One region of the Radiobacillus sp. PE A8.2 genome, then DNA from elsewhere that is predicted to be linked to it. Evidence: a T-box and tRNA genes for the amino acid it is inferred to sense, from the RefSeq annotation. Region 1 holds a T-box; the other holds one or more tRNA genes.
What was found. A T-box is a leader RNA that pairs with one kind of tRNA and senses whether it is charged. The one in region 1 lies ahead of proS (proline--tRNA ligase), so its partner is inferred to be a tRNA-Pro.
Positions count from the first base shown of each region.

Region 1 (16,530 bases):
ATTAGAGGGGAAATGGCTTGGTAGTACAACGGCTGTTGAAGGTGAAATGGTTTTTAATACAGCTATGACAGGTTATCAAGAGGTAATGACTGATCCTTCTTATGCAGGTCAAATTGTCACAATGACTTATCCACTAATAGGAAACTATGGATTTAATGATATAGACAATGAAAGCTTAAAGCCTTCCCTCGCAGGCTGGATCATATCCAATCCTTGTTTTACACCGGAACACTATGAATCTAGTCGTTCTATCGTAGATATAGTAGAACAATATAATATCCCAACGCTCTATGGCATTGATACACGCGCCCTTACACGAATTATTCGGGAACACGGTGAAGTGTATGGCAAAATATCAAAGCGTCCCAATGATCAACCTAAAAAATTCATTTCTGACCCACAGATTGTCAAAAAGGTATCCGTTACAAAATCTATACATTTTACATCATCACAGAAGTTCAGTGGTGTGCCAAATCCACACGTGATTGTTATCGATTTTGGCTACAAGCATTCGATCACTAATTCATTATTAGAATTAGGTTGTAATGTTACTGTTGTACCGTTTGATACGTCACTCCAAACAATAAATAAGTTTGATCCTGACGGGGTTGTATTATCGAATGGCCCTGGTAACCCAAAGGATTTAAACTATCTTGCAAATAATATAAAACAAATTGCAGATATCTATCCGACACTAGGTGTATGTCTTGGTCACCAGTTGATTGCCTTAGCATATGGCGGCACAACAAAACGATTGCCATACGGTCACCGTGGCAGCAACCACCCAGTAAAAGATTTAATGTCCGGCAAAGTAGTGATTACATCGCAAAATCACGGCTATGTAGTTGATATGGATTCTGTGCCAATCAATGAATGGAACATCTCACACATTAATGTTAATGACAAATCTGTTGAAGGTTTAATGCACCGAACAAAACCGGTAATGTCTGTACAGTTCCACCCAGAGGCACACCCAGGACCAATAGATACACATAATATTTTTCAAAATTTCGTCAGCCAGATGGTAGGCAAGGGAGAGAAACAGCATGCCTAAACTAGATAATATTCACAAAGTACTCGTCATCGGTTCAGGACCGATCGTTATTGGGCAGGCAGCAGAATTTGATTATGCTGGTACCCAAGCTTGTTTAGCACTAAAAGAAGAAGGCATCGAAGTTGTGCTAGTAAACAACAATCCTGCCACGATTATGACGGATTTAAATATCGCTGATCAAGTATACTTAGAGCCGTTAACGGTTGAATCGATAACGGAAATCATTAAAAAAGAGCGACCAGATGGTTTGCTACCAACACTTGGTGGTCAAACCGGTCTAAATCTTGCTATTGCCTTAACGGAGGCAGGAGTGCTAAAGCAATACAATGTAAATTTACTTGGAACCCCGTTAGATACGATACAAAATGGTGAAGATCGTGAGCTATTTAAATCGATGATGAAATCGATAAACGAACCGGTTGCAGAGAGTGTATCGACTAGCTCAGTAGACGAAGCGGTTCGTTTTGCTACGTCTGTTGGGTATCCGATTATCATCCGACCAGCATATACGCTCGGTGGTGCAGGTGGTGGGATTGCCAACGATGAGAAAGAGTTAATCCGATTTGTTAAAAGTGGAATACACGCAAGCCCGATTAGCCAAGTTTTAATTGAACAAAGTGTAAAAGGCTGGAAAGAACTTGAATATGAAGTTATGCGTGATGCCAATGATACGTGCATTATTGTTTGTAACATGGAAAATATCGATCCGGTTGGTGTCCATACGGGGGACAGCATTGTCGTTGCTCCATCACAAACCCTGACAGATCGTCAGTATCAAATGCTGCGAACTTCTTCTTGTCGTGTCATTCGTGAGCTTGGCGTTGTTGGCGGATGTAACATCCAATTTGCGCTTGATCCAGTTAGTGATGAGTACATTATTATTGAAGTAAATCCGCGAGTAAGCCGTTCAAGTGCACTTGCATCGAAAGCAACTGGATATCCAATTGCACGAATCGCTGCCAAGTTAGCACTAGGTTATCACTTGGATGAGGTGCTGAATCCGATAACGGGAGATACGTATGCAAGCTTCGAACCAGCAATTGACTATATTGCGGTAAAGATCCCGCGTTGGCCATTCGATAAGTTTGCGCACGCCGATCGTTTGCTTGGAACGCAAATGAAAGCAACTGGCGAGGTTATGGCTCTCGCCCGTAATTTCCCTGCTGCATTAAATAAAGCAATACGCTCACTAGAGGTTGGATTAGATTACTTATCATTACCATCTGCTCAAGGGCTGTCAAAAGAAGAGCTGGAAACAGCGGTCGTACAGGCTACCGATGAGCGCTTATTTGTCTTAGCAGAAGCTATACGCAGAGGCTACACGGTTGATGCACTCCATGAATTGACGAGCATTAATAAATATTTCTTAAATGAGATCGCAAAGTTAATAAGAATGGAGAAGGATATACAGCAAACTGGCTGGGAGCAATTGGACGCAAATACGCTTAGTACAGCAAAGGTACTAGGTTTTACCAACAAGACACTAGCAGAGCTGTTATCGATTGAGCCGAGTGCAATCGAAGCGCGCTTACAGGAATTAAATATAAATCCATCATATAAAATGGTTGATACATGTGCCGCAGAATTTTCGGCAGACACGCCATATTTTTATGGAACGTGGACCGAATTCGATGAAGTAGAGCCCTTAACAGGTAAAAAGCGCATGGTCGTTTTAGGGTCAGGGCCGATCCGAATTGGGCAAGGTGTTGAATTTGATTACTGCTCTGTGCATGCAGCGATGTCGTTAAAAGATCAAGGAATCGATGCAATTGTTGTGAACAACAATCCAGAAACAGTCAGTACCGATTTTAACACTGCAGACCATCTTTATTTTGAACCGTTAACAGAAGAAGATGTGATCAATGTAGTACGTAAAGAAAATGCGGACGGCGTACTTGTACAATTTGGTGGGCAAACAGCAATAAACTTAGCAGATGGGCTAAGTAAGGCTGGCGTAAAAATTGCTGGTACCGAGTTGTCTGTGATCGAAGCTACAGAGGATCGGGATCAATTTTATCAGTTATTAAAAAAGTTAAATATTCCACATATTCCAGGGGAAACGGTCATGGACACGAATGATGCGAAAGAGGTTGCGGCGCGAATTGGATATCCGGTGTTAATTCGTCCGTCATATGTAATTGGTGGTCGTGGTATGGTAATCGTTCGTAACGAGACCGAGCTGTTTAATTACCTTGAAGGATTGAAGCAGTCTTCACCTGGAACAAGAATTTTCCCATTATTAGTGGATAGTTTTATCTCGGGTAGTGAAGTAGAGGTAGATGCCGTTTGTGACGGTGATGATGTGCTAATACCTGGCATTTTTCAACACATTGAGCGCGCAGGTGTGCACTCTGGTGACAGTATTGCTATCTTTCCAGCTCCAGGGCTAACAGAAGTACAGAAAGAGAAGATAGCAACGTACACCCAACAAATCTCAGCAGAGCTAAAGGTGAAAGGGATCTTAAATATCCAGTTTGTCGTTAGCGATGATGGCAATATTATTTACGCTTTAGAAGTAAACCCGCGAGCATCTCGTACCGTGCCGATAGCTAGTAAAGTAACTGGAGTACCAATGATTGATTTAGCTACGCGCGTGCAAATGGGTGAGGCACTAAAAAATCAAGAATGGCAACTTGGTTTACACAAAGAAATACCGTATTATGCAGTGAAAATGCCAGTGTTTTCTACAAACAAATTAGCTGGTGTTGATCCATTGTTAGGACCAGAAATGAAATCAACTGGAGAAGCAATTGGCTTAGGTACGACAGTAGAGGCCGCATTAGCGAAGGCATTTGGCTGGAAAGAAAAAAGCTTGATCCCATTAACAGAAGAAGCATCAATTTATTTGTCAATTACCGAGAAGGATATGAACAACCAAGCTTTACTCGAATCTTTATCAAATATTAAGACGAATATTGTTGCTGATGCAGCTACTTCTGAACTACTTGCAGGTAAAGGAATTGCGGTTGCAAGAACGCTTGAGCTACATGATGCAGAAGAGCCATGTATTGATAGTGAATTTGATTTAGTTGCATGTACCGGTGCTTCAAGTGCACATGTGAATTTACGAGAAGCTGCATTAAAATCAGATACGATTTGTTTAACAGCAGTTGAGTCGCTCGTTGCCTACGTAAAGGCTTCACAGCAACAACAAGAATCACCAGTGGCGATCAATGACTATATGAAAGAACATACAGAAATCAATAAAAAGGAGCGTGTACTAAAATGACTGTAAGTGTTACTTCTGTGAATGTAGAGAAGCAGTTAAAAGGAAGAGACTTCTTGACGTTAGCTGATTATTCCAAAGAAGAAATAGCGTACTTGTTAGAGTTGGCTGCCTATTTAAAAACAGAACGTAAAAAAGGTGAGGAAGTACAGCCGCTAAAAGGAAAAACGTTAGGAATGATCTTTGAAAAGTCTTCGACACGTACACGCGTATCCTTTGAAACAGGTATTTATCAGCTAGGAGGTACTGGTTTATTTCTTAGCTCTAAAGATATTCAATTAGGACGTGGTGAGCCGATTTCAGACACCGCTAAAGTATTATCTGGATACTTAGATGGAATCATGATCCGGACATTTTCACAAGCCGATGTAGTCGAGTTAGCAAAAAATGCGAGTATTCCCGTAATTAATGGATTGACGGACGATTACCACCCGTGTCAGGTGCTTGCAGATATGCAAACGATTATAGAATGTAAAGGTAATTTGGAAGGGTTGAAGATTGCTTTTGTTGGTGACGGAAACAACATGGCGAACAGCTTGATGATCGGTGCGGCGATTATGGGCGTGGACATCAGTATTGCAGCTCCGAAAGAATATCAACCAAAGCAAACATTCGTTAACCAAGCGAAGCAATTTGTCACAAACAATAAAGTTATCGTTACAGATGATCCAAGAGAGGCAGTAAAAGGTGCGGACGTGATTTATACGGATGTATGGGCAAGCATGGGGCAGGAGAGTGAGCAACAGAAACGGGAGCAAGCATTCGCTGATTTTCAAGTGAATGACGAGCTGATGAAGCTTGCTAATGCAGAAGCAATCTTTATGCACTGCCTACCTGCACACCGCGGCGAAGAAGTGTCTGCTGGTGTCATTGATGGTGGTCAGTCAGTAGTCTTCCAACAAGCAGAAAACCGCCTCCACGCCCAGAAAGCATTAATGGCAGCATTGATGGGGTAGTGTGGTTTGGGGGATTGGAGCAATTATGCGCCGGTGTGGTGCAATTGCGCTGTTGTATGCATCAATAACACGTGATTGTGGTGCAATTCCCGCCCCGTATGGTGCAATTATCCAAAAGTGTGGAGCAATTAACCCGGAAGAGTGGCCCTTATTTAAATAAGGGCCACTTTTCCTTATGTTAACAGGTGTAACTAAACGTGTGCTGTACACCTTAAGTAGTGAACAGCAAAAAGCTGTTCAACTAGAACCCACTAGGAGATGATCACGAATGGCAAACAGTAATAAATTGTTGGTGCCAGGTGCGGAAAGAGCGATGGACAATATGAAAGCAGAAATCGCGAACGAATTCGGTGTCGAGCTTGGTGCTGATACGACTGCACGTGCAAACGGATCCGTGGGTGGCGAAATGGTGAAACGAATGATCCAAATCGCCGAACAAAGCTTGGAAAGTGAACAAAAATAGCAACATAAAAAGGGAACTCGCTAAGAGTTCCCTTTTTAGTCTAACTCCGCCTACCTACCCCTGTAGTTAGTTGGTGCTGTGGCAAAGGGGCCACAGCGTTTTCTGTGAGCAAGACGCCCCACTCTTTTCTTACTTGTTTAAATTTTCGATCCAATCGTTTAACTGTTTTATGGTATTGTCAACATGCGAGACCCTTTTCATATACTCAAGATCCAATCGATCGTAGTGGATTAAGAACATGCGATGCCCCCATTCACAATCGGACGATGATTTCCAGTGAATGCATGCTCGAAGTCGATCTAAAATTATATCTTCTATTCCAATAACGAACACTTTTTGGTTATTGCTAAGATTAAGTTCCATCACTTTGTCGTAATCTGCGTCCTCTAGCATGTCATTTGGAATTTCAACGCTCACCATTAGATCCTCATGATACCAATGACGCCCTTCAGGTTTAAATCCAAGTTGAATGAGAATATCTCCTGCTACCTTTCGATCACTGATAATTAAATCAACATCGATGGTGGTATAATCACTTCTAGTATAAATTTCTACTGCAAAGCCACCAACAATAACAGGGAAAATCCGATACCGCTCTTCTAATAAAATTGTAAGTATTGTTGTAACACCTAACATTTTTTGAAATTTATTTCCGGGTATTAGGGATTCGATTTCTCTTTTAGCATCTTCAATCGACTTCATAATACCACACTCGTTCACTAAGGTATTTCACTTTACCTTCTTGCTCAGCTTTCTTCCAACGCTTTAAACATAATTGGTCAAGAACCTTGATTTCATTTTCATCGCGGGCTCTAGTACGTATATTTCTTTGTGACTCTTTCATGCGAAGAATGGAACGTTCAACTGTGGGTAATTTTTCGAAAATATCTTTATTAAGATCAGAAAAGTCCATTTTTCTCACAGCATTCACTCCAATATCTTTAATTAAACCTATTATAGCATATGCCTTGTTCATGGTGAAACGAATGATCCAACTCGCCGAACAAGGCTTGGAAAACAAGCAACAATAGTAACACAAACAGGGAACTCCATGGTGAGTTCCCTGTTTTACTTTTATTTGGCATTCGGATGAGCGTGTGCGACAGTCAATATTCTAAGTTAATAGTTATATAAACATAAATCGGATAAGGATGTGGGAAGTGCACAAATAATTGACTTATAATTTTTTATAGTTTATTATTACGTTATACGTTATAACGTTAAGTGTAATAGTTGAAAGGAGATGACAAAAAGCCTGTGAGTTCAACTGACCGATTTTCTGAACCAACTTTGTTTATCTTAATTAGTTTAGCTGAGGGAAACAAACATGGTTATGCAATCATGGAAGACATTGAAAATTCATACGACATTAAACTTGGACCTGGGACCTTATATGGTGCTATTAGCCGAATGGAGAAATTAGAATTAATTGAGGCTATTCCCTCAAAAGATAGAAAAAAACCTTACCAAATTACTTCTGAAGGCAGACAGTATCTACAAGAAAAATTAAAGGAAATTGAAACTGTTACCAAGTTGGGATTTGAAAGGTTAGGTCTAATATGAAGTGGCTAATCCATCTGTATCCTAAAAAGTGGAGAAAACGCTATGAAGAAGAATTCTTATATATTTTGGAAAACAGGAATCTTTCTTTTAAAGAGGTAATTGATATATTTATCAATGCCATGGATGCAAGGTTTATAAATTTAGTGGAGGGGATTATTGAGATGGATAAGAAAATTCGTGATGTTATGCTTGGTTCTGTTTTTAATCGTTTCTTGATCATTGGTTCGATAATATTTATAGGTATGTTCGGTGGATATTGGATTGGAAATAACACTCCTTCTATTTTAGAGATATCACCTAATTCATTACTGCTAATTGGTGTTGGTTTGGGACTTTTTATTGGTTATGTTATAGGTGTTGCAAGAGGTATTATGCGAGTAATTAACGTTACCCAAAAAGAGGATGTTTTCCTTCCTACTGGTAAATTAAAGTTCGATAAGTCGAACCATTAAATGCATCTTCGGTTATCATTGAGGTGATGTAAAATAATGAATTACAAAGTTTTTGAAAGATGTAAAAGTAGTGTCGGGATTAATTTCTTCTATAATATTGTCAGTTATTGAAATAGTATTGGCTATATACAGTATTAGTTATTGGGTGTTTTATTTTGTGGTATCAATGGTGGTTCTATGTTTAAGTGTAAACAGAGCTGATAATATAATAAAAAATTGATTATTAAATGTTCAGGTATTTTATAAAGAATGAGCTGTATAAACAGCTCATTCTTTGTTTATACCAATAAAAAAGTTAATTACTCTTTCTAATTAAAGATTGAAACTGGAAAGCTTTAAGCGTAAAATAAAAAGTGAGTAATCACTCACTATAAAACAAAGGTGTGATTTTATGAATTCGGCAATAGCGATTAACCACGTTTCTCATCGGTTTGGAAAGCAACAAGTGCTGAACGACATCACGTTTTCTGTAACTGAAGGTCAAATTTTTGGACTGCTCGGGCCTTCAGGATCAGGAAAAACTACCTTAGTAAAAACGATAGCAGGTACACTGACACCTACCCAAGGAGAAGTAATAGTTGAAGGAATGAAGATGCCTTCTTTAAAGGCAATGAGCAATATTGGCTACATGGCACAATCTGATGCCTTATACAGCGAATTAACAGCGCAAGAAAACTTAGCCTTTTTTGCTTCCATTTATGGTGTGCCTAGAAAAAATGTTAAAAAGCGCGTGGAACAAGTTCTTGATACATTAGATTTATTAGCAGCAAAGAACAAAATAGTCGAAGCTTTTTCTGGTGGAATGAAACGACGTTTATCTTTAGCGGCTGCTTTATTACATCAACCGAAATTACTTTTATTAGACGAACCAACTGTAGGAATTGACCCGGTCTTACGTAATGAGATTTGGGATTATTTTGCAAGATTACAACAACAAGGTACGACAATCTTAATTACAACACATGTGATGGATGAGGCAGAAAAGTGCGATAAGTTAGCTCTTATGCGAAACGGTTCGATTATTGCGGATGGTTCACCTGACCAACTAAAAGGCGACACGAAAACAGACACCATTGAACAAGCATTTTTGGTTTATGGAGGTGCAGCAAATTGAAAATTAAAGCGATAGTCGTTAGGATTCTGCAACAATTTATCAGGGATAAACGATCGTTAGCATTACTTTTATTTGCACCCTTACTTATTTTAACTTTAACGTGGTTAGTATTAGATAACGAATCCACACCACCAACAATTGCGACTATAAATATACCGGAGCATTTATCTCAAGTGTTGGAAGAGTCTGATATGCAAATTGATGAAATAGAAAATCCGTTTGATGCATTAAGGAATTCTGAGATTGATGCAGTTGTAGAATGGCAAAATAATAAGGTGCAAATTACAGTTGATGATAGTGAACCAAACGCCAAGCAAATCAAGATCATGCTCCAACAGGCTTTTTCTGCTGCAAACACAACTCCAGACCAATCAATACAAACCAACTATTATTACGGCATTGAATCGGCCACAACCTTTGATTATGTCGGTCCAGTCTTGATCGGTTTCTTTTCATTTTTCTTTGTGTTTTTAATTGGTGGAATCTCATTTCTAAGAGAAAAATCACGTGGTACATTGGAGCGATTATTTGCGATGCCACTTAAAGGTTGGGAAATGATTACCGGCTACATTATTGGCTTCGGAATTTGTGCAATTCTCCAATCTATTATCGTCGTATTATTTGCGGTTTATGTTGTTAACATCCCATTACAAGGGTCGATCTTCTATGTCATGCTTATCACATTATTGCTAGCACTTTGTGCATTAACGTTAGGTATATGGCTCTCAACATTCGCGAAAAATGAATTTCAGATTATGCAATTTATACCGATTGTGATCGTGCCGCAAGCCTTTTTCTCTGGATTATTCAATTTAGAAAATGCCCCGGTTTGGGTTGAAGCAATCGGTAAAATAATGCCGATTTCATATGGTGCAAATGCACTAACAGAAGTAATGATTAAAGGAAACGGCTTCGAGGCCATTCAAACCGATATAATTATCATCTTAGGTTTTTCCATTTTATTTTTCCTTCTTAATCTTGGTACACTAAAAGCATACCGAAAATAAAACAGAGACGAGGCCGTTAGGATGGATGAAACGTATGTGAAACAGCTAATGGAAGCACAAGAAGTGTCGTTAACTACTAAACAAGCAAAAATCATTATTTCCGCTATCGAAATCTTTGCGGAAAAAGGATATGCAGCTACATCAACAAGTGAGATTGCCAAACAAGCAGGAGTAGCAGAAGGAACAATCTTTCGTCACTTCCCAACGAAAAAAGACTTGTTACTTTCGATTGTTAAACCAGGACTCATGAAGCTTGCCGTTCCTTTTTTTGCTTCACAGATGGTTAACGATATTTTTAAGAAAGAATTTAACGAATTTGAAGATTTATTACGTGCATTCATTACGAATCGTTTGGAATTTGTAGAAGGGAATTTACCTTTGATTAAAATTGTTTTACAAGAAATAGCCTTTCATGAGGAGATCCAAATTGTCTTAAAGGAAAACTTCCAGGCCAAAGTCTATCCAAGGCTAGAAGAAGTGATTATAGCATTCCAAAAACAGGGGAAGTTAAAAGAATTTCCTATCCCTACTATTATTCGCTTTTCTTTATCGACGTTTCTCGGATTTGTGATTACTAGGTATATTGTCATGCCAAATAAACAATGGGACAATGAACGAGAAATAGATGATATGATCACATTTATTATGAACGGTATTGAATCGGGTCAGGCAATATAAACTAAGGAGGCTCTTTTCGTAAACTTTCTTTTCTTGCCTCAGGGAACGCCGTCACTGGTCTGTGATTAGGACACACAAGCAGGCTAGGTATTTTCGCGGACATAGGAGCACTTATTTTATCTGAAATGCTGGATTTGACTATTTGACAGCCACCAGAGCCCTTATGTACTAAAAACAGCATATAACAGCAAGCATTTTATTCAAATAAGTGCACTGGTGTCCGCACAATTCCACATATAACACTTTTGTCACATATAAGAGCTGTGGTGTCCGCCAACTTCAAACAGCTCACATCTCGCCAGGACCACAGCACACCTCCAGTTTTTTCATTTCGGTAGGACACATTACCCCAGTATTTATCATACATATAAACAGGAGTTCCAAACGGGATTGCCGCCTAGCTTATCTACCTGCTATAATCTTCTTATGTGAGTCAATTTCATAATTACCTTACATCGTATTTCCTATCCAACTGTATGTAATTTTGGATTGCTGAAAATTGACTAGAGTGTATTAAATTTTGGCGTTTGTCTGAAGACGTAACTTACTAATAGTGTGTCTTTTTGAACAACCTCTAATAAAGGAATGATAAATATGGCAAATGACCATTCGATATATAACCAACTAATTTCTATTACAGATAAAGAGAATGTGAAACTTGATGAATACTTAAAAAATCATACGTATACGTGCTTAGGTGGTAAGGCAGATTATTTCGTAACACCTTCTAATAAACAAGAAGTACAAGAAATCATAAAATTGGCGAACAAATTAGACGTACCTTTTACCTTGTTAGGTAATGGTTCAAATTTAATTGTACGGGACGGTGGCATCCGTGGAATTGTAATGACATTGAAGCGGTTCACTACAATCCGTACTGAAGGAAATTCTGTTTTTTCCGAAAGTGGAGCCAGAATTATTGATGTATCCCGCCACGCCTTAAAAGACACGTTAACCGGTTTAGAATTTGCTTGCGGCATTCCGGGAACGGTAGGTGGGGCGTTATATATGAATGCAGGAGCATACGGTGGAGAAGTTAAAGATGTTTTGCATCACACAATTGTTGTCGATCGAGAAGGAAATTTATTAACACTTGCTGCGGAGGATTTAGACCTTGATTACCGTACGAGTAATATACCGGATAAAGGCTACATTGTCTTAGAAGCGCGTTTTGATTTGAAACCAGCATCTTATGATAGTATTAAAGCGGTAATGGATGATTTAACCTATAAACGTGAATCGAAGCAACCGTTAGAATATCCATCATGTGGAAGTGTGTTTAAACGACCTCCTGGTTATTTTGCAGGAAAATTGATTCAAGATAGTGAGCTGCAAGGTAAAGGGATCGGTGGTGCAGAAGTGTCTACGAAGCATGCAGGCTTTATTGTTAATAAAAATAATGCCACAGCGACAGAATATATATCGGTTATTGAAATGGTGCAAAAGACAGTAAAAGATAAATTTGGTGTCGAGTTGGAGAGAGAAGTTAGAATTATTGGTGAAGATACGGAATAGAAGTTATACGTTAACGAGCTTGGTTGATCAATCTACCGAGCTCGTTCCATATTGAGACACGCTCTAATAGATCGGGATCACTGTTAAAGATGACGTAAGGAGGAGGACATGCATGAAAAAATCGATAAAAGACACATACGATGCACTTGCAAAAGCCTACGAAAAAGAAGTTGATCATAGTAGTCCGTACAACACCGATTATGAACGGCCAGCAATGCTAGCGGAAGTACCAGGTAACCTGAACGAAATTCGAATCTTAGACGCAGGTTGTGCAGCGGGATGGTATACAGCGAAACTGCTCGAGCTTGGTGCACAAGTATCTGCAGTAGACATTAGTCCGGAAATGGTAAAAGCAACGAAAAAAAGAGTAGGTAGCCAAGTAGAGGTAGTTTGTCAGGATTTAACCGAATCACTTCCGTGGGCTGATCAAACGTTTGATTTAATTCTCAGTTCATTAACACTCCACTATATAAAGGATTGGCAGTCAGCATTACAGGAATTTAAGCGTGTCTTAAAGCCTGGTGGTTCACTACTTTTTTCTGTTCATCACCCATTTATGGATTTTCATAAATTTGAAGAAAGTGAAGATTATTTTTCAAAACAATTGTTGACGGATCAATGGAAGAAGCAAGGAAAAACAACCACAGTATCTTTTTACCGAAGACCGCTAGAAGATATAGTTAATCAAATATCACAGTATTTTGTGATTGACAGATTAGTGGAACCTCAGCCAATCGTAGCTATGAAGGAAAAGAATAAAAGTGCATTTGATTATCTGATGACTAATCCGCATTTTTTAATCATTAAAGCAAGGAGAGGTATGAAGTGATTACTTATGATGTAATAAGTAAGAAGTTGGCGGAAGTTAAGCCATTCGATGAAGGTATTATTTGTGATCAAATCGAGGAAATCATCGCAGAATTTCAACTAACGATAACTCAGCGAACTACATTGAGTACAAAAAAGGGAAGTTATCATTGGCATGTAAAAAGGGGTAAACAGAAAGGTGTACTAGAAATTACATTTTGGCCAGCAAAAGGTCGATTGTGGCTTGATATTGCTGAAAATAGGCGAGCACCATGGAATATCGAAATAATTACTGTTGTTGCGGAGAAATTAGCATATGCTTTTCAAGGAAAAATAGATACCAGCGGTGATGGCATTGACAAAAAAAGGTGAAATAGCATATAATAAGCCTAAGGAAACTTTTTAAACTAAAATAGTTTATTTAATTTACACATCTCTGAATCGGGGTTATCCAATTGAAGGAACGAATTTTGCGGGCTGTAGTAGAAGAGATTCAAATGAGCGGCATGCGTTTTACTGTTGATAATATTACAGAACGGATGGGGATTAGCAAAAAAACCATCTATGAGCACTTTTCATCGAAAGAAGAGATTATCCAGACAATTGTTGAACGAATCTTAAAAGAAACAGACGAAAAAACTAACAATATTATTGCAGATCAAACACTTACACTAATAGAAAAAGTTAAAAATTTAATGCTAGTGCTTCCAGAGTATTATCAAATATATGATCGACCTGTTCTTGAAGGCATGAAACGATATTATCCTGATTTATGGCAAAACATCAATGATTCATTACAGGAAGATTGGGAAGAACTAGAACAAATAATTGAAGAAGGTATCAAACAGGGCGAAGTAGAATCGAATTACTCGACCGTTGTTATTATGAAAGTGTTAATAGAGGCTTTTAATACAACATTTGATCAAGGATTTTTCTATCAAAACAACATTACGGTGAATGAGGCACTAACTCAAATTGTCGACATACTACTGTATGGCATTATACCAGAGGATAAAAGGCGATAGTAGCTTTTATTCTTTTCTTTTTGTAAAAATAAACTAAGAAAACAAAGACAGTTTACAGGTTTTATAAATGTGAAGGAGGCATGTTTTTATGGCATATTTAATGCTGGCTATTGCAATTGTAACGGAAATTATTGGTGGTTCAATGCTGAAGATGTCGGAGGGATTTACAAGGTTAATACCAACGATTGCTGCCCTAGCTGGATATGCCGTTTCCTTCTATTTCTTATCACTTGCTCTTAAGGATTTGCCAATCGGCTTAACGTATGCGATTTGGGCTGGTGTTGGTACAGCGGTTACAGTACTAATTGGTGTCTTCTTTTGGAAAGAAGCTTTTAGTGTGCAAACATTAATCGGTTTGCTAGCAATTATTATCGGTGTAACTGTGATAAATATGCCAAAATGGACTTGAAAATTTAGAAAAGTACAGTGCAAATCTTGACATCGATGCGATAGATTCTTATAGTAAGAATAATCATATAGATGAAAAAGCATTGATAAGGACTATTACAAAGGGTGTCTATTACACAGAGAGGAAATGGTTGCTGCAAATTTCCATTAGACCCATTGGAACCTGCCTTGGAGCACGGTATCGAATAAGATACTTGCGGATGACAATCCGTTATCAAATAAAAGTGTACAGCTCTATTTATGCTGTAAACAAGGGTGGTACCACCAAACCTCGGTCCCTTATTGGGATTCTGAGGTTTTTTTGCGTCCACAAAATAATATAAGAAGGTGAATAGCATGGCAAAAAACAAACAGTTTGTAGAAAAAGTAACCGCGATGGAAGAAGATTTTGCACAGTGGTATACCGATGTAGTTAAACAGGCAGATCTAGTTGATTATGGTTCTGTTCGTGGAACGATGATTATTCGTCCGTATGGATATGCAATTTGGGAAAACATTCGCGATACACTAGACAAGAAAATTAAAGAAACTGGTCACGAAAACATGTATTTCCCATTGTTCATTCCAGAAAGTTTATTGCAAAAAGAAAAAGACCATATTGAAGGATTCGCTCCTGAAGTTGCATGGGTAACACACGGCGGAGATGAAGAATTGCAAGAACGACTTGTTGTTCGCCCAACGTCTGAAGTGCTGTTTGCCGAACACTACTCTAAGATCATTCACTCTTACCGAGACTTGCCAAAGCTCTACAATCAGTGGAGCAATGTCGTGCGTTGGGAAAAAACGACAAGACCGTTTTTGCGCTCCTTAGAGTTTTTATGGCAAGAAGGCCATACGTGTCATGCAACAGATCAAGATGCAGCAGAAGAAACGAGAAAAATGCTTGATGTCTACACATCTGTTTGTGAGGATTACTTAGCGATTCCGGTTCTTCGTGGTCAAAAAACAGAGAAGGAAAAGTTCGCAGGTGCGAATTACACCCTTACCATTGAGAGTCTGATGCACGATGGCAAAGCGCTTCAAACAGGAACAAGTCATCACTTGGGCACGGGATTCGCCGAAGCATTTGACATCACCTATACAGATGAGAAAGGTGAACTTCAGCCAGTTCATCAAACGTCTTGGGGAATTACGACAAGGCTAATTGGTGCACTAATAATGGTGCACGGAGATAACCGTGGTCTTGTTGTACCACCAAAAATTGCACCGAAGCAAGTGATGATCGTACCAGTAGCACAGCATAAGGAAGGTGTCCTTGATAAGGCTTATGAAATAAAGGAACGTCTAAGCAAAGCCTTCAGAATTGATATCGATGCTAGTGATAAAATGCCTGGTTGGAAGTTTAATGAGTATGAAATGAAAGGCATTCCACTACGTCTTGAAATTGGTCCAAAAGATATCGAAAAAGGCCATGTAGTGCTAGCACGCAGAGACACAGGTGAAAAGACTTTTGTAGAAATGGAAGCGTTGGAAGCTACCATATCTCAACTATTAGAAGACATTCAAGAAAATCTATTCCAAAAAGCACTACAATTACGTAACGATAAAACTAGTGTGGCAGGAAATATGGACGAATTTATTTCACTGCTGGAGTCAAAGCCAGGTTTTATTAAAGCGATGTGGTGTAGCGGCAAGGAGTGTGAAGAAAAAATAAAAGAAGAAACAGCAGCAACTTCTAGGTGTATTCCGTTTGAACAAGAAACTGTGTCCGCTCACTGTGTTTATTGTGGTGAGAAAGCAGACAAGCTTGTTTATTGGGCGAAGGCTTATTAGAATATAGATAAAAAAATCGAGTATAATCCACTTTGTGATTTATACTCGATTTTTTTATAGTGAATTATTTACCTAACGCCTGTTTTATATCATCTTCTATATCTTTCGGTTCCTTTTGTGGAGCATAACGGTTAATGACATTGCCTTCTTGGTCTACCAAAAACTTCGTGAAGTTCCACTTGATTTTTTTAGATAATATTCCTGATGCTTGGCTCGTTAAGTAATTATATAATGGATGCGCATTAGAACCATTTACATCAATCTTACTAAACATTGGGAAGGTAACGCCGTAGTTTACTTTACAAATTTCATTAATCTCATCATTCGATCCTGGTTCTTGATTCATGAATTGGTTTGAAGGGAAACCAAGCACTTCTAAACCTTGGTCTTTATACTTATCATAAAGTGCCTGTAAACCATCAAGTTGCGGAGCGAACCCACATTTACTGGCAGTGTTTACAATGAGTAGTACTTTGCCTTTATAATTTG
Region 1 is NZ_JBJGXI010000067.1:194-16,723, reverse strand. It holds gene ACI6MV_RS23060 (carbamoyl phosphate synthase small subunit) at 1-1,054, shown strand, start outside; gene carB (carbamoyl-phosphate synthase (glutamine-hydrolyzing) large subunit) at 1,047-4,283, shown strand; gene argF (ornithine carbamoyltransferase) at 4,280-5,236, shown strand; gene ACI6MV_RS23045 (hypothetical protein) at 5,262-5,396, shown strand; gene ACI6MV_RS23040 (alpha/beta-type small acid-soluble spore protein) at 5,505-5,699, shown strand; gene ACI6MV_RS23035 (hypothetical protein) at 5,829-6,401, opposite strand; gene ACI6MV_RS23030 (hypothetical protein) at 6,388-6,675, opposite strand; gene ACI6MV_RS23025 (PadR family transcriptional regulator) at 6,957-7,262, shown strand; gene ACI6MV_RS23020 (hypothetical protein) at 7,259-7,714, shown strand; gene ACI6MV_RS23015 (ABC transporter ATP-binding protein) at 8,106-8,828, shown strand; gene ACI6MV_RS23010 (ABC transporter permease) at 8,825-9,835, shown strand; gene ACI6MV_RS23005 (TetR/AcrR family transcriptional regulator) at 9,857-10,513, shown strand; gene murB (UDP-N-acetylmuramate dehydrogenase) at 11,108-12,028, shown strand; gene ACI6MV_RS22995 (class I SAM-dependent methyltransferase) at 12,141-12,857, shown strand; gene ACI6MV_RS22990 (hypothetical protein) at 12,854-13,207, shown strand; gene ACI6MV_RS22985 (TetR/AcrR family transcriptional regulator) at 13,291-13,860, shown strand; gene ACI6MV_RS22980 (DMT family transporter) at 13,949-14,269, shown strand; T-box leader at 14,343-14,551, shown strand; gene proS (proline--tRNA ligase) at 14,605-16,041, shown strand; gene ACI6MV_RS22970 (glutathione peroxidase) at 16,106-16,530, opposite strand, start outside.

Region 2 (14,161 bases), on a different contig from region 1:
GAGTTAGGAATTTTTAATGGATTATTGTAATTAATATCTATTAAAAGGTGAAGTTAGAAAATATCAATGATAGATATTTTCGCTTTGCGAAATGAAAGATATTTTTGTTTCACAAAAAATCTCTGGTCCGGTAGTTCAGTTGGTTAGAATGCCTGCCTGTCACGCAGGAGGTCGCGGGTTCGAGTCCCGTCCGGACCGTCATTTGCCGGTCTAGCTCAATTGGTAGAGCAACTGACTTGTAATCAGTAGGTTGGGGGTTCAAGTCCTCTGGCCGGCACCAGTTGTAATCTTGATGAATTTAAGGGAGCCATTAGCTCAGTCGGTAGAGCATCTGACTTTTAATCAGAGGGTCGAAGGTTCAAATCCTTCATGGCTCATCAAGTTTTTTTGCGAAAGCAAAATAAACTTCATTAAGTGCGAAAGTAAAAAAAATTTCATTTATGCGGGTGTGGCGGAATTGGCAGACGCGCTAGACTTAGGATCTAGTGTCTTATGACGTGGGGGTTCAAGTCCCTCCACCCGCACCAAAGTTTTTGCGGAAGTAGTTCAGTGGTAGAACACCACCTTGCCAAGGTGGGGGTCGCGGGTTCGAATCCCGTCTTCCGCTCCAGAATAACTTGCCATGCCGGGGTGGTGGAATTGGCAGACACACAGGACTTAAAATCCTGCGGTAGGTGACTATCGTGCCGGTTCAAGTCCGGCCCTCGGCACCAATGATTTTTGCATAAGCAAACATCTGAAGCGCCCGTAGCTCAATTGGATAGAGCGTTTGACTACGGATCAAGAGGTTAGGGGTTCGACTCCTCTCGGGCGCGCCATTGACGGGAAGTAGCTCAGCTTGGTAGAGCACTTGGTTTGGGACCAAGGGGTCGCAGGTTCGAATCCTGTCTTCCCGACCACTTTTTTGCGAAAGCAATAATCTAGTTACAAAAACGGGGCCTTAGCTCAGCTGGGAGAGCGCCTGTTTTGCACGCAGGAGGTCAGCGGTTCGATCCCGCTAGGCTCCACTTTTACATTTTTTATAGCGGCGTAGCTCAGCTGGCTAGAGCGTACGGTTCATACCCGTGAGGTCGTGGGTTCGATCCCCTCCGCCGCTATCTTTGGACCTTTAGCTCAGTTGGTTAGAGCTATCGGCTCATAACCGATCGGTCGCAGGTTCGAGTCCTGCAGGGTCCACTGAGTAAGTTTATATATGGAGGAATACCCAAGTCTGGCTGAAGGGATCGGTCTTGAAAACCGACAGGGGTGTCAAAGCCCGCGGGGGTTCGAATCCCTCTTCCTCCTCCATTTTTCTTTTAAAAATATTATGGCTCGGTAGCTCAGTCGGTAGAGCAACGGACTGAAAATCCGTGTGTCGGCGGTTCGATTCCGTCCCGAGCCACCATTAATTTAACTAACTATATCTGAAATTGCGGGTGTAGTTTAGTGGTAAAACCTCAGCCTTCCAAGCTGATGTCGAGGGTTCGATTCCCTTCACCCGCTCCATTTAGGGCCTGTAGCTCAGCTGGTTAGAGCGCACGCCTGATAAGCGTGAGGTCGGTGGTTCGAGTCCACTCAGGCCCATTACTCCATGATCGAAGTAGCAGGAGTAGCTACTATTCGAAATCTTAAATTTTTCTAATATGGCCCGTTGGTCAAGTGGTTAAGACACCGCCCTTTCACGGCGGTATCACGGGTTCGAATCCCGTACGGGTCACTAATGTTTTTCGCGAAATCGAAAATAACTTACCTAAAAAACTTACCTTATCTTGGAGGATTAGCTCAGCTGGGAGAGCACCTGCCTTACAAGCAGGGGGTCGCAGGTTCGAGCCCTGCATCCTCCATCAAAAACCGACCATAGTTTTAGTCTATTGGTCGTACTTACATTTAATCTTGGAGGGATAGCGAAGTTGGCCAAACGCGGCGGACTGTAAATCCGCTCCCATCGGGTTCGTAGGTTCGAGCCCTACTCCCTCCACCAATATTGTACATAACTCTAAACACTTTATACAACAAGTACTAGTATTCTTTTTAAAAGGGTATGAAGTACTTTTTTTTATGCAAAACTCTACTTATCAATAAATTAGAGATGAAAAACTCATACTACATAGAGAGGTGAACATTATGTATAAACTACTATCGCATAACGATTTAGACGGTGTCGGGTGTGGAATTATTGCTAAACTCGCTTTTGATAAACAGGTGAATGTCCGATATAACTCGATTTCGGGCCTTGACCGAGAGGTGAAGTGGTTTTTAGAAAATGAAAATGAAGATACGTTTTTATTCATTACAGATTTATCAGTAAGCAAAGAAAATGAAACAAAACTGGAAGAGTTCTATCAGTCCAGTGCTAAGTTGCAGTTAATTGATCATCATAAATCTGCGACTGCTTATAATGATTATGAATGGGCAAGTGTTGTTGTGGAAGACGATAAAGGTAACTTAACATCAGCAACTTCATTGTTTTACGAATACCTCATTGGCAAAGGATTAATGGAGCCTTCTTCTGCTGTCTCGGAGTTCGTAGAGCTTGTCAGGCAATATGATACGTGGGAATGGGAGAAAAATGATAACCTAAAGGCAAAACGGCTCAATGCATTGTTCTTCTTAGTATCTATAGAGGAATTTGAACAAAAAATGCTACACCGCCTTACAACAAGTAATCATTTTGATTTTGATGAATTTGAACAAAAGATTCTTCAAATGGAAGAACATAAGATAGAGCGCTATATAAAAAAGAAAAAGCGTGAATTAGTACAAACGCAATTAAATAATCATTTTGCCGGAGTCGTTTATGCTGAAATGTATCATTCAGAACTTGGAAACGAGTTAGGTAAAGAGTTTCCACACTTAGATTATATTGTAATTTTAAATATTGGTGGAAGGCGAATGGGATTCCGTACGATTCATGATAATGTCGATGTTTCTGCAATTGCGGCTACTTTTGGTGGTGGCGGACATGCAAAAGCATCGGGAGCAAAATTGACTGAGGATGCATACAAGTATTTTGTCGCAGCGACATTTCAATTAGAGCCTTTAAAAGAAGACGCTAAACAAAATAGTTTTAATGTAAAAGAATCTACTTTTGGAGCCATGTATAAAAATCGAGATAATGACATGTTTTTTGTTTATTTTAAAAATGAACAAGAATGGGTAATTAAACAAAATCAAGAAATTATGGAACAAACTTTTAGCAGTTTTGAAGAAACTGAACAATATTTAAAAAGATATCATCAAGCTTGGTTGGTACGAGATGAATATTTCGTCAACTACTTGATTGAAGAAGTTAAGAAGACAGAGCAGGGATAGCCTAAAAGGACCAGGGATTAGTCTGGTCCTTTTAGTATTTTTGATAAGTGCGTAAATAATAAGACTTTGGATAATCTAATTCGGGGTGATGTATATGAAGGCAACGGAAATTGAAAGAAAAAGATTTGATAAATCATTAGATGAAATAATTGATCTTTTTAATAATATTGAAACTGACGAACCTGTTATTCAGTTTAGTGACAAAGTCCTCGTGAACATCGAACGTGCTAAAAGAAAATATGGTGATGAGATGGTAAATGATAAAATAAATACTGTTGTACATGAAATGTTGTCTTGGTTGGATTTGGATGATGTTGATGAAAGTGAAAATAAGTAAATTTGAATGAACTCTTTCATTATGTAAACTAAACAATATATTATATCTTTTATAAAACTATACTAGCATCATTGTGAAATTAAGATTAGTAAATTATAAATTCTTAAATTTAATTGTTCTTATATTAACCATTTATACTTTTCTAATAACTATGTGATAAACTATTTATAAATTTTTCTATTACTTGATAACTAGAATGAATATGAGAAGATTACTAACAATTTACTTTCTTTTACTTTCTTCTTTGACAGTTTGTTGTATAATAAGAGTGTCGAATCTACACGATTCTTGTCAATGAATCAAAAAAATCTAAATAAAACTCTAATATAGGTCAAAAGTCCCTTTGGTTATTACTCATGTTTCTCTAAGATATAAATAGAGGAATCTCATAATCTAAAACTTTGATAAAACATTAGAGTTAGAATGTCATTTATAGTGAGGTTACCAATCATGCAAAAAAAAAATATTAATAGTGTCGCACTCTTGAATGAAGAGAAATATGCAGCAAGACTTTTCCTTATACTATTCTATACAATCTCAATAGGCTATGAAATATATGAATTATTTCTGGGACAATTTTTAGTTTATGGGGCAGATGAAGTAGTATCCCAGGGTGTTACTTATGGAATATACATAATTCTTTTAGGTTTACTACCAATTGCTATTTATTTTTTTAATAAGGACAACCCAGGACTAATAAAATACATTTATTTTATAACGTACACTGCAATTATTTTTGTGAATGATATTATTTTATATTGGGGTAATAGTGATAGTTACTATGTTGGAAGTATTACAGAAATCTTTTTTATATTGTTCACGCCAATATTTGTAAATAATAAATATTTTTTTACAGTTCTGATTGGAACCCTCTTAAAATACAGTTTGGTTGGTATAATCTTGCAAACAACCAATGTTATAGCACCTATAAGTATTATTGCCGTTATTTCAATCTTTACTTATATTATACTCATTAGATTCCACAAGTACGTAAATGCAATAAAAGATTCATATGATGTACAAATAGAAGGAATTGTGAGAGGTGTTGTCGAAACTTTAGAATTAAAGGATCGATATACACGAGGACATAGTCAACGGGTAGCAAAGTATTCTATTATTTTTGCTAAAAATCTAGGAAAGTTTAGCGAATTAGATTTAAGATCACTTAACTTTGCTTGTTTATTGCATGACATAGGAAAAGCAAACATTCCAGATTATATCTTAACTAAACCAGGGAAATTAACGGATGAAGAATTTGAAATAATTAAGAGTCATCCAGTGATTGGATCTAAAGTAGTAACAAATATTGAGGGTTTGCAAAATTGTATAAGTGTAGTAAGAAGTCACCATGAGCGCTGGGATGGAAAAGGATACCCTGACCAACTAAGTAATCAAAATATACCGCTTTTGGCAAGATTAGTTGCTATTGCTGATTCTTTTGATGCAATGACATCTTCACGTTCATATCGACCTGCATTGCCTGCAGAAGAGGCATATAAACGAATAATACAGGGTAAAGGTACGCAGTTTGACCCAACGTTAGTTGACGCATTTAAGGAAGTCTATCCTAAATGGTTAGAATACTTAAATAGTTGATATATAAATTTTAAATGAAAGGTGGTGAAATTATGCAAATTCGTAAACTTTCTAAGGTGAAAACTACAGGTAGCCTTTGTTGGTGGTGCATTTTCTTTCCTCCTCCACCAAAATCATAATAGAAAAATGATTTTAGTAAAAGGATGCTAGTCTAATATTCTAGTATCCTTTTACATTTTAAAAAGGTGGCAGCTAATTTATGATCATTAAAAATAATTCGAAAATAAAACTTTCCCCTTTAACTATACGTCAGGATAAGAAAAACTATATTGCAGAGAACAATCTGACTGGTGAGTTTTTTGAGATGCCTAAAATATGTGTGGATGCGATAGAAATGATGGAACAAAATTTTCCAAATGATAAAATCGCTGAAGTATTAAAAATCAAATATCCGCAAGAACAAATAGACATGACTGATTTTACAAATCAGTTAATAGATATGAATATAGTAGAATCTATTGATGGAGATATAATTGATCAACAAGTGATAAATGAAAGCCCAAAAGATTTCCAAGGTGTTCCAATTAAATTAGGTCAATGGTATTTCAATAAAAGGACGATGTCACTATATTTTTTAATATTAGTTATTAATGTTGCTATTTTTATTATACAACCAGAATTGTTTCCACATTATAAAGACCTGTTTTTATTTGATTCAATGATAATGAATACATTACTTTATTCTGGCATAACATTCGTTATCCTACTTCACCATGAATGGGGTCATATTTTGGCAGCCAGATCCTATGGTTTGGCCACTAAACTTGAGATTGGACATAGACTTTTTTTAATTGTTCTACAAACTGATCTCACACCTACATGGAAGTTACAACCAAAACAGCGACTAGTACCATATTTAGGTGGACTGTTATTCGATAATATTATTTTATTTATCGCATTAATTAGTTCATTAATATCAAGTAACCCAATATTCCAAGGTATTATGGCGGTAATTATTTTCGATATTTTCATTAAGTTCATCTATCAGTGTAGTGTTTTTATGAAAACAGATTTATATTATGTATTGGAAAATTTAACTGGATGCTATAACTTAATGGAAAGTGGAAAAAAGTGGATTAGCGAGAAAATTTCAATTGTAAAAACTACTAGTAATGATGTATTGTATGAAACAGAAAAGAAGTTTGTTAGGTTTTATGCCGTGTTCTATTTATTCAGTGTAGCATTAACGATGAGTCTTTTTGTTTTTTATTTTGTACCACAATTACTTTTTGTTTTTAACAATACGGTACCACAATTATTTAATTCGGTTAATAGTACCTCGTTTTGGGATGCAATTGGTTTCATACTAACAACTATCATAATGATAAGCTTACTATTATACTCTTGGACAAAAAAATACATCCTGAAAAAGGACTAGATATAATTATAAAAGATAACAAAGGGATTGATCACAAATGGACTTTAATTTCTTCTGGTTTGCAATTGGTCTTGCTGCTATGGGGTATTTTATCGGGGAAGGCTTGAAAAATTTTGGGAATGCGGATAGTAAGTCTTTGTTGAATTTTGATGTCGATGATAATGAACCGTGGTTGATTAAAGAAAAGGATCTTCATTGGAATATTGATATTGATAAAGCAGATATCCCGGCATTTCTAGAAAAATACCCTGACATACCTATGGTGGAGCTGAATGGTCAACGATATTTTCCAAAAAAACAACTGATGGAATGGTTAGAAAATAAATTATAAAAAAACGGTGAACCTTTAAAAAAGTCCGCCGTTTTTTTAGCATTAAATTATAGTAGCTTTTCTGCCTTTTAATAGAACACCAATATAAATAGCGATTGAAATCAGCACGGAAAAGGCTGATGTTAAATAAATGAAGCTATATCCGAATACATATGCTATTTGTCCGAATGATATTGCCCCGATACCGACACCCAAGTCAAAGAATGAGAAAAATGTTGCGTTGGCCATTCCTTTTCGATGAGCGGGAGCTTTATCGACTGACCATGCTTGCAGTGCTGGTTGAACTGTACCAAATCCGAATCCATATAGTGCTGCTGCAGTATAAAGAATGAAGGAATTCGGCAGCCAAACTAATAATAGCATGGCACTTGCAATCAAGATTGTACCTGGCAAAAATACGACAATGTGCCCTTTCGTATCGTAGATTTTACCCGCGAATGTCCGTGATAGCATTAAGGCTATAGCAAATACAAGAAAGTAGAACTCAATACCTTCTACTCCTTGCTCGGCTGTGTATAATGGTAAAAATGATGCGATCCCGCCAAAGGTTACGGTAATAAAGAATAACAGAATCGACGGTTGGATGGCACTTTTTTCGAAAATATCGAATTTAACGGGAACCGTTTTGTATTCGGACTCTTCTACTTTTTTGTAAGTGATTTGCGAAGCTAACAGTACGGCAACGAGACCGAGTGCACCACAAATTAAGAATAATTGCGTAAATGATATTGTACCAACAAGTGCTAATCCTAACGCGGGACCAAATGCTAGTGCTATATTTCCAGAAAGGCCAAAATACCCCATACCCTCACCACGACGCTTAGGTGGTATCAGATCTGTAGCGATCGTACCAGTAGCTGTTGTGGATAGACCCCAACCAATACCTTGCACGACACGCATCATTAGCAATATTGCAATGCTAGTGATAAAGGCAAAAGAGCCAACAGATATAACAAAAATGCCTAATCCTAGCATATAAACAAATTGTCTTCCTTTTGATTCTAACGCATGCCCCGCATAAGGTCGGAATAATAAAGCGGAAAAAGTGAATACACCAACAATTACTCCAATTAGTTGGTCGCTTCCACCCAATTGTTGTACGAACAATGGTAGTGTTGGCAAGGTCATTTGAAACCCTAAGAAAATAAAAAAGTTTGCCATGCAAATGAGGGCAAAGTCTTTTGACCAAATTCTTTCTTTTATTTTTAGCTGTGCTTCAGCTAATTGTGTCATTTTATTCACCTTTCTTTCGAGACTCGAAGTATAGTATACAAGAGATTACGTGATTAATAAAGAAGAAAAATTGTGCAGGTAGTTTTCTTATATAAACAATTGAGTGATTTAGTCAATAATCTTATAGTGGTGTATGTGTTTAAGGCACAACCAAGTGATAGTATTAAATCTTATATCTTAAGATTAACGATGGATTAACCAGAATCTCCTAAAGCGCGTATTTTGTCTGCTAATATACAAAGAATCACATTCACATATAGTTTGGGAATGTTAGATCAATCAGTTTTATGTGGATTTGGATGGCCCAAAATCATTAGTTATAGAATGGACTGAACTAGCAAATACAATTAGGGCAAAAAAACTGACATATTTCATATAAATAAAACATGATATAAATAGTAGTTAAAATTATTTGGAAGGGGATAAAAACATGTACTATCCTCCTGTAAGACAAAGCTATCATACAAAGCCAAGAAATATGACGGTATACGGGTCTGGTTTCGTATCTGTTGAACCAAATGTTGCTAGGATCCAGTTAGGAGTCGTAACACAGGATGTAGAGCTTGAAACAGCACAACAAGAAAATGCTCGGATTATAGATAACGTTATCCAATCTTTGCAACGGTTATCTATAGATCAAGACCATATCCAAACGGCAGACTATACGATTTTCCCACAGTACGATTATATTGATGGGAGTCAGAAATTTAAGGGGTATGAAGTAACCCATCTACTATCCATTACATTAGATAATATCGAGCAAACAGGTAAAGTGATTGATACTGCTGTACAAAGTGGCGTAAACAAGATTACAACAATTACTTTCAATGTTAAGGATCGGGAAGTTTTTTACCAACAAGCGCTAAAAATGGCAGTTGAAAATGCCACTAATAAAGCTCAGGTGATTGCGGGAACGATGCGGGTAAATTTGGATCCTGTTCCTAATAAATTGATAGAGCAATTGAAGGAGCAGATATTACAACCATATCAACAACTGGCAAGTGCCGAAGTGGGTGGTGTATCGACACCAATAGAACCGGGTCTAATTGAGATAGAAGCACGTGTGGAAGCGGAATTTAATTATTTTTCTTAGATTTGTTGTGTGTTCTAATTGAGTAATCTACCTACGAACCCGTGTACTATGTTATTCTATTTTTATAGTAGTATAGGGAGGATGAAAGGTATGGCTGAACTTAAGTATGAAATTATAAAAACGATAGCAACATTGTCTGAATCACCAAAGGGTTGGAAAAAGGAACTTAACCTTGTCAGCTGGAATGGGCGTGACCCTAAATACGACATACGGGACTGGGCGCCTGATCATGAGAAAATGGGAAAAGGTGTAACACTTTCTAGCGAAGATGTTAAAAATTTAAAAGATGCTTTAAAGCAAATGGAAGAGTTCTAAGCTAATATCCCTTTCGAGTGATGTTTAAGTGTGTATTTGGCAGGACCGGTTATGAGCAATATAAGCAATCGATTTGATATTTTTGAAAAGTGGTGAGATAGTGACAATCTATATTGCATTTTTACGTGGAATCAATGTAGGTAAAAAAAACAGAATGAAAATGGCAGATTTAAGACAAAGATTTGAAAATATTGGATTACACGATGTGCAAACGTATATTCAAAGCGGGAATGTAATATTTGAGTCCGAAGAACATGAAGACGAATTAAGAAATCGAATCGAATCTGAAATTGATGCGACTTTTGGTGCTAAAATCCCTGTGATACTAAGAAATTCTGAAGAATTAAAAGCATTGATTCGTAAATGTCCATTTACAGATGATCAAGTAAGAAAGGCAGAACGATCAGCGGTAGGTGAAAGTTTGTATGTATCGTTACTCTTACATGAACCAGCGCTAGAAAAAGTGGATGATTTACACGATTATTTATTTGAAGATGAGCTATATTTTCTAATTGGTAGAGATATTTATTTATTATTTGGCACAAGTATACGCAATTCACCTCTTGCAAGTAAAGTTGACAAGCTAGGTGTGCCATCGACTGTGCGTAATTGGAAAACATTGTGCAAGCTTGTCTCATTAATTGATGAAAGATAAGCATGTATAAAAAGAGTTAAAAATATTTACTTTACAAAAAGCTATCCAATTGGATAGCTTTTTGTAGTATAAGGATCAATCTGGGCAGTAGTGATGTATATTCTTTTAACTTAGGTGGCATTTTAAAAACAAATAACACTTTGAGTGGAGGATATTCATGGGGTTTTTCAGCTTTTTGTTTAAAGAAAATAAAGACAGTCATCAACAAGCAAAGCCTGAAAAACAACAAAAGTCTCCAACTGAGGAAAATATATTAGCTGCGCTAGTAGATTGTGATGATTTGACACAATATACAGTGAATAATATTGGTGTGAAACTAGTGTTTTTTGGTCATTTAATTGAAAATGTGATCCTCGATAGAGACATTATTGAGCCATTAAACAATGTACAAGAGAGTGAGCTTGCTAACTTATTCAGTCGTAAGCAATACAAAAGAATTGATACATGTATAGAAGCGGTTGATGGTATTTTAAAGGGACAAGTAGCTATTTTATCACATAATAAGACATACATCGTTGATGCTTATGGTCCTAAATCAAGGTCAATTACTCAATCTGAATCAGAAAGTATAATTACAGGCGCACATGATGCTTTTATCGAAGAGGCAAATGTGAATCTGTCTTTAATAAGAAGAAGGCTTCAAACACCGAAATTAAAAGTGAAAAAATTCATTGTGGGTGATTTAACAAAATCGACCGTGGCTTTAATGTACATTGAGGGAGTAGCAAATAATGACATAGTTAAAGAATTAGATAAAAGGATATCAGAAGTAAAGGTTGACTCGATTGAAGATGCTAATATGCTTGCGCAAATGATTGATGAGTTTCCTAATTCTATCTTCCCCCAATTTTTCACTACGGAGCGTCCCGATGTTATCGTAGGAAAGCTCGTTTCTGGAAAAATTGCCGGTATTGTTGATCATAGTCCGACGGTGTTCACAGCACCTACTAATTTTTTTGAGTTTTTCGAATCACCAGATGATAAAAACAATAGATGGATTATTAGTACATCGATGAAACTGATGCGGTATTTTGCGTTTATTATTACATTAACGTTTACAGCATTATACGTTTCCGCCACGACATATAGTTATGAAGTAATTCCACAAACGATTTTAATGTCACTAGCAGAGTCTAGACATCGGGTTCCTTTTCCACCTTTGGTTGAAGCATTAATGCTAGAAATTGCAATCGAGCTTTTGCGGGAAGCAGGAGTAAGGCTGCCAACAAAAATCGGTCAGACCATTGGTATTGTAGGAGGAATTGTCATTGGACAAGCGGCGGTTGATGCTGGGTTGGTTAGTAATACGCTCATCATTGCAGTAGCAGTGTCTGCAATTTCGTCGTTTGTTATCCCGAATTATATCTTAAGCGCATCATTAAGAATTGCTCGGTTTATGGTAATTATTTTAGCTGGTTTGTTTGGCAATTTTGGACTCATCGTAGGTTTATTACTTTTGGTCATACATCTTGGTGGATTAACTAATTTGAACACACCCTACGTCAATCCAATTGCACCTACACATCCGAGAGATTGGCTGAACTACTTTATTCGTGCTCCATATGGATTAAAGAAAACAAGACCTACACAGTCCATATCACCAAATCCTAAAAAAAGATAATTATAAGTCGTTGAGGTGGAGGGATATAGTTGCGTGAAAAATTACATCCATTTACGGTAGCAATACTCGTTTTTATGAATCAAACAGGAGTTACTTTATTCAGTATCCCGCGTACAGTTGGTGAAGCCTATGGCAGGAATGGATGGATTTTCCTTGTCATGCATTTTGCTATTGCTTCATTCAACATTTTCCTCATATTTTTAGTATACAAGTATGGCAAAGGGAGATCGATTTTTAAAATAATAGAGGATGTGTTGCCTAAATTTCTATATATTCCTATCTACTTCTTTCTAATAGGGGTATGGTGTTTGATTGCAATATTAGTTTGTCGGGACTATGTAATTCTGTTACAAATTGTGTCTTTTCAAACAACAAAAGCATTTCCATTTATCTTTATAATATTGGGTACTGCTTATCTATTCATTATAAAGGGAATCTATAATATTTCGAAAATAACTACAATTATTTTCTTTTTGACAATATGAATTGTTGTGTTTGGAATATGGATATTCCCGTCTTGGGACGCTGTTAATTTGACTACTTTCTTTTTTAATGAAAGGTCTGATTCCTACGTGGAAGGTTATTTTAATGTGTATAGTGGATTTCTAGGCTATGAATTTATTTTATTAGTTTTCCCGCATATTGACAGCCGACGGAAAAATTTTACAGGAGTTTTTTTAGGAAACTTGGTGACGACAATTATTTATATGTATATTTGTATAGTTGCATTCGGATTTTACAGTTTCGGACAATTAATGGAAACCTTGTATCCAACACTTTTAATGTTTCAATATATTGAATTCAGTTTTTTAGAAAGGATAGATACTCTTATTTATCCTTTCTTCTTATTAAATATAATCGTTACTATTACCCTTTATTTTTGGCCTGCATTACATATATCTGAAAGACTTTTTCCGAAAATAAAAGTACAATGGTTGCTAATTTTTCTCTTGCTTAGCTCTTATCTTGCAACGACAAGATTAGATATACAACGATTAATTGAAGAAGCATTTTTTAAAGTAACAATCGTTGAGTTTTTTGTTGCGTTTGGGTTACCTCTGTTATTGCTGTGCTTATTAGGAATTAATAATATGACGAAGAGGAAGGGTACGATATGATAGTTAACAAATTATGCTGCATCGTTGTACTAGTCATATTCCTTACTGGTTGTTCAGATCAGAGAATTGTCGAACAAGCTGGTTTTATTAACGCTCTAGGATTAGATTTATTTAATAAAGAAGAATATGAAAAAAACAGGACTTTACACGTAACGGCATCGATACCTCAAGTTGATCCAGATGCACAAAAGAAAAGAGAAGTAATTTCTACCGATGCAAAAATAGATAAAGAAGCAATGCTAAACTTGGCCAGAAAGACAAATAGAATTATTGCAAGTGGGAAAATTAAGGTGATTTTATTTGGTAAAGATCTTGCCGAATATGGCATACGAGAAGATATTGATACATTTGCCAGAGATCCAATCTTTGGTAGGCAAATCAAAATTGCAGTAGTTGAAGGAACAGCTAGTGAGATAATGAAGCCTGATTTTCCAGAAAAGCCCAGGTCTAGTATCTACATTGATGAATTATTGGAAAAAGAAACAAAAATGAATTCGATACCAGAAGCAACGCTATTTCAATTCCAGCGAGATATTAATGATAAAGGTAGAGACCCATCAGCACCAATATTGAAACTGGTGGAACAGGAAGTAATGGTAGATGGTATTGCCTTGTTTCGTGATGATCAATATGTTACTAAGCTTGAACCATATCTTTCTCGCTATTTCTTCTTTTTAAATGGTGATTTTAGTGCAGGTTCAATTAACTTAAAGTTTGAAGAAGAAGGTAAAAACGAACCAGTACAGCTTATGTTTAGTTCCTTGAAAAATGCAAGAGATATTTCAGCTACATACAATAACAAGGATGATATAACGGTAGACATCGTTGTAAGAGTTGAAGGATCACCACTAGAGTACAATGGTTCAAAGGATTTAAGCAAACCAGAGGATCAAAAATTTCTAGAGCAAAAAATTGAGCAGCATGTAAAAAAGGTGAGTGATGATATTATTAAAATGTTGCAGGATAACAAGGTTGATTCGCTTGGTCTTGGCAGATATGTTCGCAATAAGATGAGCTTTCAAGAATGGGAACAAATGAATTGGTATGACGAGGTTTATCCAAATGTTAAAGTAAATGTTGATGTTCAAGCTAAAGTGAAAAACTATGGAATTAAAAGTAATTAAATAATCTTTACTGAATTACCACGCAAGGAACTGGCATCTTTCAATAGATACTGGTTTCTTTTTCATGCT
Region 2 is NZ_JBJGXI010000074.1:2,336-16,496, reverse strand. It holds tRNA gene ACI6MV_RS23815 (tRNA-Asp) at 125-198, shown strand; tRNA gene ACI6MV_RS23810 (tRNA-Thr) at 205-280, shown strand; tRNA gene ACI6MV_RS23805 (tRNA-Lys) at 305-377, shown strand; tRNA gene ACI6MV_RS23800 (tRNA-Leu) at 443-527, shown strand; tRNA gene ACI6MV_RS23795 (tRNA-Gly) at 536-610, shown strand; tRNA gene ACI6MV_RS23790 (tRNA-Leu) at 625-713, shown strand; tRNA gene ACI6MV_RS23785 (tRNA-Arg) at 742-818, shown strand; tRNA gene ACI6MV_RS23780 (tRNA-Pro) at 823-899, shown strand; tRNA gene ACI6MV_RS23775 (tRNA-Ala) at 935-1,007, shown strand; tRNA gene ACI6MV_RS23770 (tRNA-Met) at 1,024-1,097, shown strand; tRNA gene ACI6MV_RS23765 (tRNA-Ile) at 1,103-1,176, shown strand; tRNA gene ACI6MV_RS23760 (tRNA-Ser) at 1,195-1,287, shown strand; tRNA gene ACI6MV_RS23755 (tRNA-Phe) at 1,309-1,384, shown strand; tRNA gene ACI6MV_RS23750 (tRNA-Gly) at 1,412-1,485, shown strand; tRNA gene ACI6MV_RS23745 (tRNA-Ile) at 1,490-1,563, shown strand; tRNA gene ACI6MV_RS23740 (tRNA-Glu) at 1,625-1,696, shown strand; tRNA gene ACI6MV_RS23735 (tRNA-Val) at 1,751-1,823, shown strand; tRNA gene ACI6MV_RS23730 (tRNA-Tyr) at 1,875-1,960, shown strand; gene ACI6MV_RS23725 (DHH family phosphoesterase) at 2,104-3,291, shown strand; gene ACI6MV_RS23720 (atypical membrane-integrating protein (Mistic protein)) at 3,386-3,628, shown strand; gene ACI6MV_RS23715 (HD-GYP domain-containing protein) at 4,079-5,224, shown strand; gene ACI6MV_RS23710 (hypothetical protein) at 5,529-6,602, shown strand; gene ACI6MV_RS23705 (DNA-binding protein) at 6,640-6,933, shown strand; gene ACI6MV_RS23700 (MFS transporter) at 6,976-8,166, opposite strand; gene ACI6MV_RS23695 (SIMPL domain-containing protein) at 8,597-9,259, shown strand; gene ACI6MV_RS23690 (YdbC family protein) at 9,350-9,574, shown strand; gene ACI6MV_RS23685 (DUF1697 domain-containing protein) at 9,675-10,229, shown strand; gene ACI6MV_RS23680 (spore germination protein) at 10,387-11,850, shown strand; partial or broken gene ACI6MV_RS23675 (GerAB/ArcD/ProY family transporter) at 11,880-12,968, shown strand; gene ACI6MV_RS23670 (Ger(x)C family spore germination protein) at 12,965-14,092, shown strand.
Region 2: it encodes a tRNA-Pro, which carries the amino acid that the T-box ahead of proS (proline--tRNA ligase) is inferred to sense. The anticodon was not compared.